2 regions of the Virgibacillus sp. 6R genome follow, and region 1 is predicted to be linked to the other one. Evidence: a T-box and tRNA genes for the amino acid it is inferred to sense, from the RefSeq annotation. Region 1 holds a T-box; the other holds one or more tRNA genes.
The links. The T-box of region 1 lies ahead of BKP57_RS01670 (valine--tRNA ligase). A T-box ahead of a tRNA ligase gene usually reads a tRNA of that ligase, here a tRNA-Val.
Positions count from the first base shown of each region.

Region 2: it has a tRNA-Val gene. The T-box ahead of BKP57_RS01670 (valine--tRNA ligase) is inferred to sense a tRNA for this amino acid. The anticodon was not compared.

Region 1 is NZ_CP017762.1:341,115-347,589, reverse strand. It holds gene BKP57_RS01685 (LysM peptidoglycan-binding domain-containing protein) at 1-673, shown strand, start outside; gene BKP57_RS01680 (protein kinase family protein) at 944-1,960, shown strand; gene BKP57_RS01675 (hypothetical protein) at 1,957-2,145, opposite strand; T-box leader at 2,365-2,671, shown strand; gene BKP57_RS01670 (valine--tRNA ligase) at 2,743-5,391, shown strand; gene BKP57_RS01665 (ATP-grasp domain-containing protein) at 5,673-6,475, opposite strand, start outside.
Region 2 is NZ_CP017762.1:1,119,837-1,126,311, forward strand. It holds gene BKP57_RS05055 (ISL3 family transposase) at 1-1,058, opposite strand, end outside; tRNA gene BKP57_RS05060 (tRNA-Leu) at 1,281-1,365, opposite strand; tRNA gene BKP57_RS05065 (tRNA-Cys) at 1,367-1,440, opposite strand; tRNA gene BKP57_RS05070 (tRNA-Gly) at 1,455-1,529, opposite strand; tRNA gene BKP57_RS05075 (tRNA-Gln) at 1,534-1,608, opposite strand; tRNA gene BKP57_RS05080 (tRNA-His) at 1,621-1,693, opposite strand; tRNA gene BKP57_RS05085 (tRNA-Trp) at 1,704-1,777, opposite strand; tRNA gene BKP57_RS05090 (tRNA-Tyr) at 1,790-1,874, opposite strand; tRNA gene BKP57_RS05095 (tRNA-Phe) at 1,893-1,968, opposite strand; tRNA gene BKP57_RS05100 (tRNA-Asp) at 2,006-2,082, opposite strand; tRNA gene BKP57_RS05105 (tRNA-Met) at 2,107-2,183, opposite strand; tRNA gene BKP57_RS05110 (tRNA-Val) at 2,266-2,341, opposite strand; tRNA gene BKP57_RS05115 (tRNA-Glu) at 2,347-2,421, opposite strand; tRNA gene BKP57_RS05120 (tRNA-Ser) at 2,443-2,534, opposite strand; tRNA gene BKP57_RS05125 (tRNA-Asn) at 2,537-2,611, opposite strand; rRNA gene rrf (5S ribosomal RNA) at 2,635-2,750, opposite strand; rRNA gene BKP57_RS05135 (23S ribosomal RNA) at 2,906-5,823, opposite strand; rRNA gene BKP57_RS05140 (16S ribosomal RNA) at 6,241-6,475, opposite strand, start outside.

The DNA.
Region 1 (6,475 bases):
TCATAAAAGTGAAGAGATAGAAGATAATCAGTCATTGCCATTTCTCGATGATCCGAATCAGGAAGTACTGGATGAGGAGCGATTGGAAGTAAGCGAGGAAACAGAAAAAGTACTGGATGAGGAACAATTGGAAGTAAGCAAAGAAACAGAAAAAACACTAAGAGTAGAAGAAATAAATAAGGCGGAAGATCAGGAGGAGTTGGCAGAGGGACCTGCATCCACAGAGGATACCAATGAGGAAATAGATGAAACTGGAAGATGGAAGTATAAAGAAACAAAAACATTAAAGGAATTTTTTGGCACAGAGGCTAAGGAAAACGATGATTTGGATGAAGAAGAAATGGAAGAGGATGAAGATTATGAATGGACAGAGGAGGAATATGAGCAGGAGGACGCTGAGACTTCCCCTGAAGTAAATCAAAATAGTGATGATCGGCGTAATCATGAAGGTGTTAAGGATGTTAGCTATTTAGCTGATATGTTTAGTGGTAAAGAAGAAAATAGCTATACAAGTATGCGCTTATGTATCGTACAGGAACAGGATACGATTGACTCGATTGCGGAAAGGTATCAAGTTTCAGCATTACAATTAATTAAACAGAATCGTTTAGATGACGATTATGATGTTACAGAAGGACAATTACTATACATTCCGCAAAAGAAGAAACAATGACTTTAAAGATAATGAAGTATTCCTACAGGGTGCCTTTCAACCTCGAAAAAAATCGGTTGTGGCCCCTAATTGCTTCCTTTAGCAATGAACATGAGGATGATCGTTCAAAAAAACTAGTAATTATATAACGTATGTTCGCCTTAGTGGCAAGCTTGTTTAGCCCTAAATACGGAATGATGATGATTATTGAAACGATAAATTATTAATTACTAGGACACGGAAAAGTTTTTTTAAACTATTTGTTTGTTTTTAAGCTAGGTGGTGAGGGAAATGGATACCTTAAAAGCAGTATTGCAGGCTTATTCTATTCAGCCGTTTTACATAGAAAAACAGACGGAGCATCTTTATAAGGTGCAAGACCACTACCAACAATATGCACTAAAACAAAGCAGGTTAACGCAAGAAACAGTCGGGATGTGGGAACAGGTCTATAACATAGCTTATACTGATTTTCTTTCTTTGGTTCTACCAGTTTATTTAACCAAACAGGGAAAACTGTATGAAGTACAAGGGGATTCCATTTATTATGTGACACCATGGAAAGGAAATTCGCTAACCGAGTTAGACCAGCCAACGATAGAAAAGTTATTTCAAAGTATTGGGAGGATGCACGCAAAAACAAAACAGCAGCAAATGGTGGAAAGTGCCCAATTAAAACGTACTTTTCAGCATTATAAACAGCATTGCAAGCAATTGCAACAGGAATTGTTGGCTGCGGTTGAGCAGTATGAAAAAAATCGCTTTATGTCTCCATTTGAATTACTTGTTTGTACGCAGTTTAAAGAATTGGATTATAGTTTAAAAGAAACTGAACGAAGAATTGAACAGTTACTGTATGAGCAAGAAGAAAACAGTACTTGGTATTATAGCCTTTGCCACAAAAATATAACTACATCCCATACGTTAACTCATCAAGCACAGCTCTATTTGATTAACTGGGAAAAGGCAAGTTTTGACTATTCTATTTTTGATTTGGTAACTTTTTTTCAACAAGAAACAAGTGAATATGATGCTCCAATTGATTTGTTCATGCACGGATTCGATAAATATATGGATGAGAACGAACTGACCAAGAAAGAATTGTATTTGCTCGTCATTCAATTATTGGATCCTCAAGCCTATCTAGCTTGTGTTACAGCACATAAGGAGACAAAAGCAACAATGATCGAGCAAATTATTCATCTACAGCATATATTTCGGCGTATATTATTTGGACTGCATTTTTCTGCCTATGTGGATCAAACTTATGATACGATTGATTTGGAGGATCTGGATGATACGGACTAAATCCATTCCAAATAAAACGCGATAAAAACGCCAACAAGAATTCCAAGAAGAAAAACATCAAAGGTGGTTGGGAAAAACAAGGTGCGAATTAATTGAAAAATCAATACTGGTAATGTGCATCTTTCAATTACGATAATACAATTTCTTGCCCATGGCGGCAGCCGATAGCGGTAATATCTTGCCACTTACAACCTCTCCCTTTCACAAGAATGTTCGTTTTTACTATACTATATGTATAAATGGATGCTTTTGGTGCAAACCTTATGTTATAAAGTCCAGATGAGCGATAAATATAGCATGGCTTGCTAATCATTGAATTTTGCACATAATAAAAGGAAAAAGTTGACGGGACCACGGATTATATATAAAATAAAGCTATTCCAATTGATATTCAATCCAATATAAAAAATGTAAAGAGTGGGAAGAGTACAGGGTAATTGTTATGCAGAGATGGAAATCATTGGCTGAAAGTTTCCTTGATGGATTATGCTGGAAGGTCGCCCATGAACAGCTCCTTTGAACCAAAAGCAGTAAGAAGATTGCTTTTAGTAGAGGGAAGCCGGTCGATGTACCGTTATCAGACTAAATGAAGTGTGTATACTTATTTGCTTCTAGAAGCATGTCCTTTTGAAGATGGATTTTATAGTATTGTCAAATAACGTATACAAATAAAGGTGGTACCACGGAAAGCATACCCTTTTCGTCCTTTTTTAGGGCGGAGAGGGTTTTTAATTTGTTAAAAGGAAAATGCTTGAACGAATGAGAATAAGGAGGAATATGTGATGCATGAACAAGAATCGAAGCCTTCGCTTTCTGCTAAGTATAATCCACAGGAAGTAGAAAAGGGCCGCTATCAATTTTGGTTGGAAGGGGATTATTTTAAAGCTCAGAATGACCCGGAAAAGGAACCCTATTCCATTGTAATTCCACCCCCAAATGTAACGGGTCGTTTACATTTAGGTCATGCTTGGGATACGACAATGCAGGATACGATCTCGAGAATGAAACGCATGCAGGGATATGATGTGTTATGGCTTCCTGGTATGGATCATGCCGGTATTGCTACGCAAGCAAAAGTCGAAGCAAAATTGAAAGAGCAGGGTACTAACCGTTATGAGCTAGGAAGAGAAAGGTTTCTTGAAAAAGCATGGGAATGGAAAGAAGAGTACGCAAGCTTTATTCGTTCCCAGTGGGAAAAATTGGGGCTTAGCTTAGATTATTCACGGGAACGATTCACTCTTGATGAAGGGCTATCTGACGCGGTAAAAGAAGTATTTGTTAAATTATATGAACAAGGTTTAATTTATCGTGGGGAATATATTATCAATTGGGACCCAGAAACAAAAACAGCTCTATCAGATATAGAAGTAATTTATGAGGAAGTGCAAGGGAAATTTTACCACATGCGCTATCCGCTTAAAGATAGTGACGAGACAATTGAAATTGCGACAACTCGTCCAGAGACGATGTTAGGAGATACGGCAATTGCTGTTCATCCAGATGATGAACGATATGCGCATTTAATAGGAAAAAAAGCAATTCTGCCAATCATCGGTCGTGAACTACCAATCGTTGCGGATGAATATGTAGATATGGAGTTTGGTTCCGGGGCTGTAAAGATTACCCCTGCGCATGACCCGAACGATTTTGAAGTTGGTAATAGACACAGCTTAGAACGGGTTTTGGTTATGCATGAGGACGGAACAATGAACGAAAACGCAGGGGTTTATGAAGGTCTAGATCGGTTTGCGTGCCGAAAACAAATTGTTGATGATTTAAAAGCGCAAGGTGTACTCTTTAAGATAGAAGATCATGTTCATCAAGTTGGCCACTCGGAAAGAAGCGGCGCTGTAGTTGAGCCATATCTATCTACCCAATGGTTTGTGAAAATGAAGCCACTTGCAGACGCTGCGATTGATTTGCAAGCATCTGAAGACAAGGTAAACTTTGTTCCTCAACGTTTTGAAAGAACGTATTTAAATTGGATGGAAAATATTCGTGATTGGTGTATTTCTCGTCAGTTATGGTGGGGGCACCGAATTCCGGCTTGGTATCATAAGCAAACGAATGAAATTTATGTTGGCAAAGAAGCGCCAGAGGACATCGAAAATTGGGAGCAAGATGAAGATGTGTTAGATACGTGGTTCTCGTCAGCTTTATGGCCATTTTCAACGATGGGATGGCCAGATCCGGAGGCGGAAGATTATCAGCGTTATTTTCCAACTGGAGTGCTCGTAACGGGTTATGATATCATTTTCTTCTGGGTTTCACGAATGATTTTCCAATCCAAACATTTTACCAATCAAAAACCATTTGACGATGTATTAATACATGGATTGATTCGTGATGCCGAAGGAAGGAAAATGAGCAAATCGTTAGGAAATGGCGTTGACCCAATGGATGTGATTGATAAATATGGTGCGGATTCGTTACGCTATTTTCTACTCACCGGTTCAACCCCAGGGCAAGATTTACGCTTTTATTGGGAAAAGGTGGAAGCGACTTGGAATTTTGCCAATAAAGTGTGGAATGCATCTCGCTTCTCGTTAATGAACTTAGAAGGCTTTTCCTATGAAGATATCGACTTGACAGGAAAGAAGTCACTTGCCGACAAATGGATCTTAACTCGCTTAAATGAGACGATTGAGCATGTAACAAGAAATAATGATAAATATGAATTTGGCGAAGCAGGGCGTCATTTGTATAACTTTATTTGGGATGAACTATGCGACTGGTATATTGAAATGGCTAAGCTACCGTTATATGGAGACGATGAGGCGGAAAAACAAACCACTCGTTCTGTGCTCGTTTATGTCCTAGATCAAACAATGCGTATGCTTCATCCATTTATGCCGTTCATTACTGAAGAAATATGGCAGCAGTTACCGCATCAAGGAGAGTCCATTACGGTGGCAAAATGGCCGGAACAAAGACCTGAATTTCATGATGAACAGGCAGCAAGTGAAATGAAACGACTTGTAGCAATTATCAAAGCTGTCCGCAATATCCGTGCAGAAGTAGATACGCCGATGTCCAAGCAAGTGAAACTATTGATTCAAGCAGAGAATGAAGCAATTGTTAAAGAATTAGAGGAAGAGCGTCATTATCTGGAACGTTTTTGTAATACGAGTGAATTAATCATCGCTCGGCAAATTAAAGCCCCTGAAAAAGCGATGTCTGCAGTGGTGACGGGAGTAGAACTATTTTTGCCATTGGAAGGATTAATTGATTTTGACAAGGAAATTGCCCGTTTGGAAAAAGAATTAACCAAATGGACAAAAGAAGTAGAACGTGTTCAGAAGAAGCTTGCAAATCAAGGGTTTATCAATAAAGCCCCACAGGCTGTGGTTGATGAAGAAAAACAAAAGGAAAAAGATTATTTGGATAAACAAGCTAAAGTTCAAGCGAGACTGAATGAATTAAACCAGTAAAATAATGAAAGAGGATGAGATATAACTAAAGCAGCTGATTAAAAAATGAACAATAAAGTGAATTTTTCATTAGTAGGGGGTTTTTCATCCCCTACTCCTTTTTTAGTATTGTAATGGTATGACCTAAAGTCCGCTTACGAAATAGGGCATTTAAGTATCTCTGTAGTATGATTTCTCCAACTCTTGAAGCGGGAGCCTTACAGTACTTATATGCCGGATCAATGGATTGTCCGCCTTTTGCAATATAGTATTTGCTTATGTTCCAGTCACTTTGTCTGCGTTTATCGATGCGGTTTAAGTTGTATTTGTTTGTTTATATGCTCCACGTATAAACGAAGGATATTTTCATTGCTAACAGCACTTAGTGTGCGAGACCCGACGACATCTTCAATTTCATTAAATAATAATTCTCCTTGCTCACTAATAAGAAAATCAATACCAACCATACCGAAATCGAAAGCGTTAACGATGGTTTGGATGCTATTTTTTTCTTGCTCGTTTAACCTGTATAAACGCGCGTTTCCACCGAGCTTATAGTTCGCTCGGAAATCAGTATCGCTTTCTCTAAGTACTGAAGCGACGATCTTTTTTCCAACAACAAAGACACGCAAGTCTTTTCCTGGCTTTACAGGGCATGTTTGGATAATAACTTCTTGTCTTTGTAGTTTTTGTATACATGTTTTATATTCCTTTTCGCTAGTTATGAGGTAAACTTGTTTGCCCCCTCTTCCTGCGACGTCCTTTATGACAAAAGGAAAGGGTAGAGGAGGTGTTGTTCCCAAAATAGAAGCTTTACTATAGTACGTATCAACCATTGGTATTTGCAGTTGATGTACAGCATGGTGTGTCAACGCTTTGTTATTACAAATAGTTGCGATACGGGAATTGTTGAAAACGAGAATTTTGCAGCTTTCTAAATGAAGGCTAAGCATAGGGTCTATTGTGCGAACAACTGCAAAATCGGGCATAGCTTGCGCTTTTCCATTTCTCAATACAGCTTGTTGTTTATCGTGAATACCGATCATTAAATCCTCTCGACGTACAAGCTCTAATTGGATAGACTGCAGTGCTGCTTCTTCGATAA
Region 2 (6,475 bases), 780 kb from region 1:
GGATACATCAATGATGGAAGGATTTCTGTTTTCCATCGCTGAAACGTATAATAAACGCGTTGAAATGAATCCATACCTGATTCTTTTAATGTCTGCATACATGCTTCTAATCCAGCTTTAGCTGTATCTTTATCGCTTTCCTTAAACCATTGATCTAACTTATTCTTAAGTTCATATGCTTTTTGTAATCTGGGATCAATATCAAGAAGCTTTTGTACCTTTTCTGACTCTTCTTCATCCAGTTTATATACCGATTTCCATAACAGTTTTTTACTACGTTTCATCTGGATACGTGGCTTTTTATCCAAATCCCTCTGAACTTCTCGGCGTACTTCATCCAGTGCCCAATATACTTGCCTCATATAGTGAAATCGATCGGCAATAATCAATGGATTGCCTAATGCTTTTTGTACAGCTTGTTTAAAGGATTTTGACAAATCCATAACAACTATTTGGACTTTACTCGTATCACGGGATTGTAAATACTCTTTTATGGTATCTACTTTTCTGTCCGGTAAAATATCGATGATTTCTTTGTTCTCCACATCTGCAATGACTGTTTGAAACCTCTCTCCTCCTGCATCTCCTTTAAACTCATCAATAGCTATAGCACGTGGTAGAACCTTCTTTGTTTGCAGGGGATGACGATCAAACAAACGGATTAATCGATTCGTTGTCATACCAGATAAACGGGCTGCATCCGTAAATGAACCGATTGCCGAGTAAGTTCGTGCGCTCATTTGTAACGAATTGGTGCACCTTTGATACCGATCCACCATTTGTAAATGTTCATAAAAGGTATGGTGGCAATGGGTACATAGATATCTTCTTTTTCGCAGAGAAATTTTCACGGATGTATGGGATAGATTTGGCCCTTGAATCAACTGTTTTCGGTAGCTGTGCACTCGCTTTGTTTTCGCTTTACAGGATGGACATGTTTGCTTTTTAACCTTCGTATAAAGCTCTACCAACCATGTCGCGGGTTCTTCTTTTATATCCCATACTTCTACTTGTTTATCTTTTATCCCCAATAAATCTATGATAAGATGATATTGCACTCTTTCCCTCTCCTTTACCTTTTGTGTCTGCAACTCAAGGTTATCAAAAGAGAGGGGAGTGAGTGTATTTTTTTGCATCTTTCTGTGCATTGGCACAATAAGGAGTACCACCACATTTAGTATAGAGCCCTAAATTTCGCACGTTCTACGTTAAATACAACGCAAAAGACGACATCCTAACGAATAAATTCCGTTAGAACGTCGTCATATCAACGTTAATGATACCGGTGGTCGGGGTCGAACCGACACTCCCAAAAAGGGAACGGGATTTTGAGTCCCGCGCGTCTGCCAATTCCGCCACACCGGCATGGAGGCGGTAACCGGATTTGAACCGGTGATAAAGGTTTTGCAGACCTCTGCCTTACCACTTGGCTATACCGCCATTAAATATAAAATTGGAGCGGAAGACGGGATTCGAACCCGCGACCCCCACCTTGGCAAGGTGGTGTTCTACCACTGAACTACTTCCGCTTAATGGCTGGGCCACTAGGATTCGAACCTAGGGTACACGGGATCAAAACCCGATGCCTTACCGCTTGGCTATGGCCCAATATACAAAAAGGGCGACCGGTGGGGATCGAACCCACGTATGCCGGAGCCACAATCCGGTGCGTTAACCACTTCGCCACGGCCGCCATATTTATTTGGCAGGGGTAGTAGGAATCGAACCCACATCAAAGGTTTTGGAGACCTTCGTTTTACCATTAAACTATACCCCTATATGCAAAAAATGGTGGAGGGGGAGAGATTCGAACTCCCGAACCCTGAGGGAGCGGATTTACAGTCCGCCGCGTTTAGCCACTTCGCTACCCCTCCACTATGTTGAAACAAAAATGGTGGCTCGAGACGGAATCGAACCGCCGACACAGGGATTTTCAGTCCCTTGCTCTACCGACTGAGCTATCGAGCCATTTGTTTTATGTATAAAAGTCAAACTCATTTTAAAGTGGCGGTCCGGACGGGACTCGAACCCGCGACCTCCTGCGTGACAGGCAGGCATTCTAACCAACTGAACTACCGGACCAAAACATCTATCTTATAATAATATTGGTTGCGGGGGCAGGATTTGAACCTACGACCTTTGGGTTATGAGCCCAACGAGCTACCAGACTGCTCCACCCCGCGATATAATTATATCCACTAAACCGCCTATAAGACAGTATATAAGATACAAAATGAATTTTCAAGCGTTTTAGACTATTCGTACTGGTGGAGGATGCAGGGCTCGAACCTGCGACCCCTTGCTTGTAAGGCAAGTGCTCTCCCAGCTGAGCTAATCCTCCTGAAATGGTGACCCGTACGGGATTCGAACCCGTGTTACCGCCGTGAAAGGGCGGTGTCTTAACCGCTTGACCAACGGGCCAATATGAAATTTATATGATAGTGGCGGAGAGCGAGGGATTCGAACCCTCGAGGCCGCGGTAACGGCCTACACGATTTCCAATCGTGCTCCTTCGGCCACTCGGACAGCTCTCCATTGGCTCCACAGGTAGGATTCGAACCTACGACCGATCGGTTAACAGCCGATTGCTCTACCACTGAGCTACTGTGGAATGATACCAATTAGAATTACAATGCCTGGCGGCGTCCTACTCTTGCAGGGGCAAAGCCCCAACTACCATCGGCGCTGGAGAGCTTAACTTCTGTGTTCGGCATGGGAACAGGTGTGACCTCTCCGCCATTACTACCAGACAAAGTTTCTGTCGTTGTGTGCTAAAAAATAGGCACAAATCTTATTATAAGCGTTTTCGAGAAAAAATCAAGGTTTTTGTTGAAAAAAATCGATTCCTGATTTATACCTCAAAAACTAAATAAGAGATCATCCAACGATTCATCTTCCAAAATGGTTAGTTAAGTCCTCGATCGATTAGTATCCGTCAGCTACACGTGTCACCACGCTTCCACCTCGGACCTATCAACCTCATCATCTCTGAGGGATCTTACTCACTTTTAGTGATGGGAAGTCTCATCTTGAGGGGGGCTTCATGCTTAGATGCTTTCAGCACTTATCCCTGCCACACGTAGCTACCCAGCTATGCTCCTGGCGGAACAACTGGTACACCAGCGGTGTGTCCATCCCGGTCCTCTCGTACTAAGGACAGCTCCTCTCAAACCTCCTGCGCCCACGACGGATAGGGACCGAACTGTCTCACGACGTTCTGAACCCAGCTCGCGTACCGCTTTAATGGGCGAACAGCCCAACCCTTGGGACCGACTACAGCCCCAGGATGCGATGAGCCGACATCGAGGTGCCAAACCTCCCCGTCGATGTGAACTCTTGGGGGAGATAAGCCTGTTATCCCCGGGGTAGCTTTTATCCGTTGAGCGATGGCCCTTCCATGCGGAACCACCGGATCACTAAGCCCGACTTTCGTCCCTGCTCGACTTGTAGGTCTCGCAGTCAAGCTCCCTTCTGCCTTTACACTCTGCGAATGATTTCCAACCATTCTGAGGGAACCTTTGGGCGCCTCCGTTACCTTTTGGGAGGCGACCGCCCCAGTCAAACTGCCCGCCTGACACTGTCTCCGGACCGGATCACGGCCCTGGGTTAGAAGGTTCGTACAGCCAGGGTGGTATCCCACGGTTGCCTCCACGTAAGCTAGCGCTCACGCTTCGATGGCTCCCACCTATCCTGTACAAGCTGTACCAACATTCAATATCAGGCTACAGTAAAGCTCCACGGGGTCTTTCCGTCCTGTCGCGGGTAATGCGCATCTTCACGCATAGTATAATTTCACCGGGTCTCTCGTTGAGACAGTGCCCAAGTCGTTGCACCTTTCGTGCGGGTCGGAACTTACCCGACAAGGAATTTCGCTACCTTAGGACCGTTATAGTTACGGCCGCCGTTTACTGGGGCTTCGGTTCTACGCTTCGTGCCGAAGCACTAACGTTTCCCCTTAACCTTCCAGCACCGGGCAGGTGTCAGCCCCTATACTTCGCCTTTCGGCTTCGCAGAGACCTGTGTTTTTGCTAAACAGTCGCTTGGGCCTATTCACTGCGGCTCCTCCTTAAAGGAGCACCCCTTCTCCCGAAGTTACGGGGTCATTTTGCCGAGTTCCTTAACGAGAGTTCTCCCGCTCACCTTAGGATTCTCTCCTCGCCTACCTGTGTCGGTTTGCGGTACGGGCACCTATGAACTTACTAGAGGCTTTTCTTGGCAGTGTGAAATCCGGAACTTCGGTACTCTATTTCCCTCCCCGTCACAGCTTGAAATTATCGGACGGATTTGCCTATCCGACTTTCTCACTGCTTGGGCGCACACATCCATCCGTGCGCATTCCTTATCCTACTGCGTCCCCCCATCGTTCAAACGTTCATGAGGTGGTACAGGAATATCTACCTGTTGTCCATCGCCTACGCCTTTCGGCCTCGGCTTAGGTCCCGACTAACCCTGAGAGGACGAGCCTTCCTCAGGAAACCTTAGGCATTCGGTGAAAGAGATTCTCACTCTTTTTTCGCTACTCATACCGGCATTCTCACTTCAAAGCGCTCCACCAGTCCTCACGATCTGACTTCACTGCACTTTGAACGCTCTCCTACCATTGTTCGTAGAACAATCCGCAGCTTCGGTGATACGTTTAGCCCCGGTACATTTTCGGCGCAGAGTCACTCGACCAGTGAGCTATTACGCACTCTTTAAATGGTGGCTGCTTCTAAGCCAACATCCTGGTTGTCTGGGCAACTCCACATCCTTTTCCACTTAACGTATACTTTGGGACCTTAGCTGGCGGTCTGGGCTGTTTCCCTTTCGACTATGAACCTTATCACCCATAGTCTGACTCCCAAGGATAAGTAGCTGGCATTCGGAGTTTGACTGAATTCGGTAACCCGATGAGGGCCCCTAGTTCAATCAGTGCTCTACCTCCAGTACTCTTTCCTTGAGGCTAGCCCTAAAGCTATTTCGGAGAGAACCAGCTATCTCCGTGTTCGATTGGCATTTCACCCCTACCCACACCTCATCCCCGCATTTTTCAACATACGTGGGTTCGGGCCTCCAGTCAGTGTTACCTGACCTTCACCCTGGACATGGGTAGATCACACGGTTTCGGGTCTACGACCGCATACTATATCGCCCTATTCAGACTCGCTTTCGCTGCGGCTCCGTGTCTTCCACTTAACCTTGCATACGATCGTAACTCGCCGGTCCATTCTACAAAAGGTACGCCGTCACCCATTAACGGGCTTCGACTACTTGTAGGCACACGGTTTCAGGTTCTCTTTCACTCCCCTCCCGGGGTGCTTTTCACCTTTCCCTCACGGTACTGGTTCACTATCGGTCACTAGGGAGTATTTAGCCTTGGGAGATGGTCCTCCCGGATTCCGACGGAATTCCTCGTGTTCCGCCGTACTCAGGATACACTCCGGAGGAGATTCCTTTTCGATTACAGGGCTGTTACCTTCTTTGGCGGATCTTTCCAGATCGCTTCATCTAAAGAATCTCTTGATAACTCCTATGGAGTGTCCTACAACCCCAGAAGGCAAGCCTTCTGGTTTGGGCTGTTTCCGTTTCGCTCGCCGCTACTTGGGAAATCGCATTTGCTTTCTCTTCCTCCGGGTACTGAGATGTTTCAGTTCCCCGGGTATGCCTCTTCTATCCTATGAATTCAGATAAAAGTACTACTCCATTACGAGCAGTGGGTTCCCCCATTCGGAAATTCCCGGATCGACGTCTACTTACGACTCCCCGGGACATATCGGTGTTAGTCCCGTCCTTCTTCGGCTCCTAGTGCCAAGGCATCCACCGTGCGCCCTTATTCACTTAACTAACTTTCTATTTATGAATAAGCATATTACTTTTCAGCTTTTGGTTTTCTAGCTTCAGCTCATAGCAATAGCATGACTTCCTTCCTCTCCATACGATAAGTCAACATCGATTCACTTGCGTTCACCGTGTTCCTTTATCTCCTTCGAGTCAGTCCAGTCTGTACATCGCTACACATTCGCTTCCGCTTTTAGTTTGATGTCGTTGTTACTCTTATTTAGTTTTCAAGGTACAAAGTTTCTACAGGATGTCGTGACTTCTGTGTTCGTCACAGGACGTGACGGATTTTAACAGAAAATCCTTTTATCCTTGAGAGGTATAATTTACTCTCTCAAAACTGAACCAAACAACCAAGTATGTCTTCCGCATAGTCTAGCTTCAACGTTCAAACAACGCCAAAGCTTCCTATCTATTCCTTAGAAAGGAGGTGATCCAGCCGCACCTTCCGATACGGCTACCTTGTTACGACTTCACCCCAATCATTGGTCCCACCTTCGGCGGCTGGCTCCAAAAGGTTACCTCACCGACTTCGGGTGTTACCAACTCTCGTGGTGTGACGGGCGGTGTGTACAAGACCCGGGAACGTATTCACCGCGGCATGCTGATCCGCGATTACTAGCGATTCCGGCTTCATGCAGGCGAGTTGCAGCCTGCA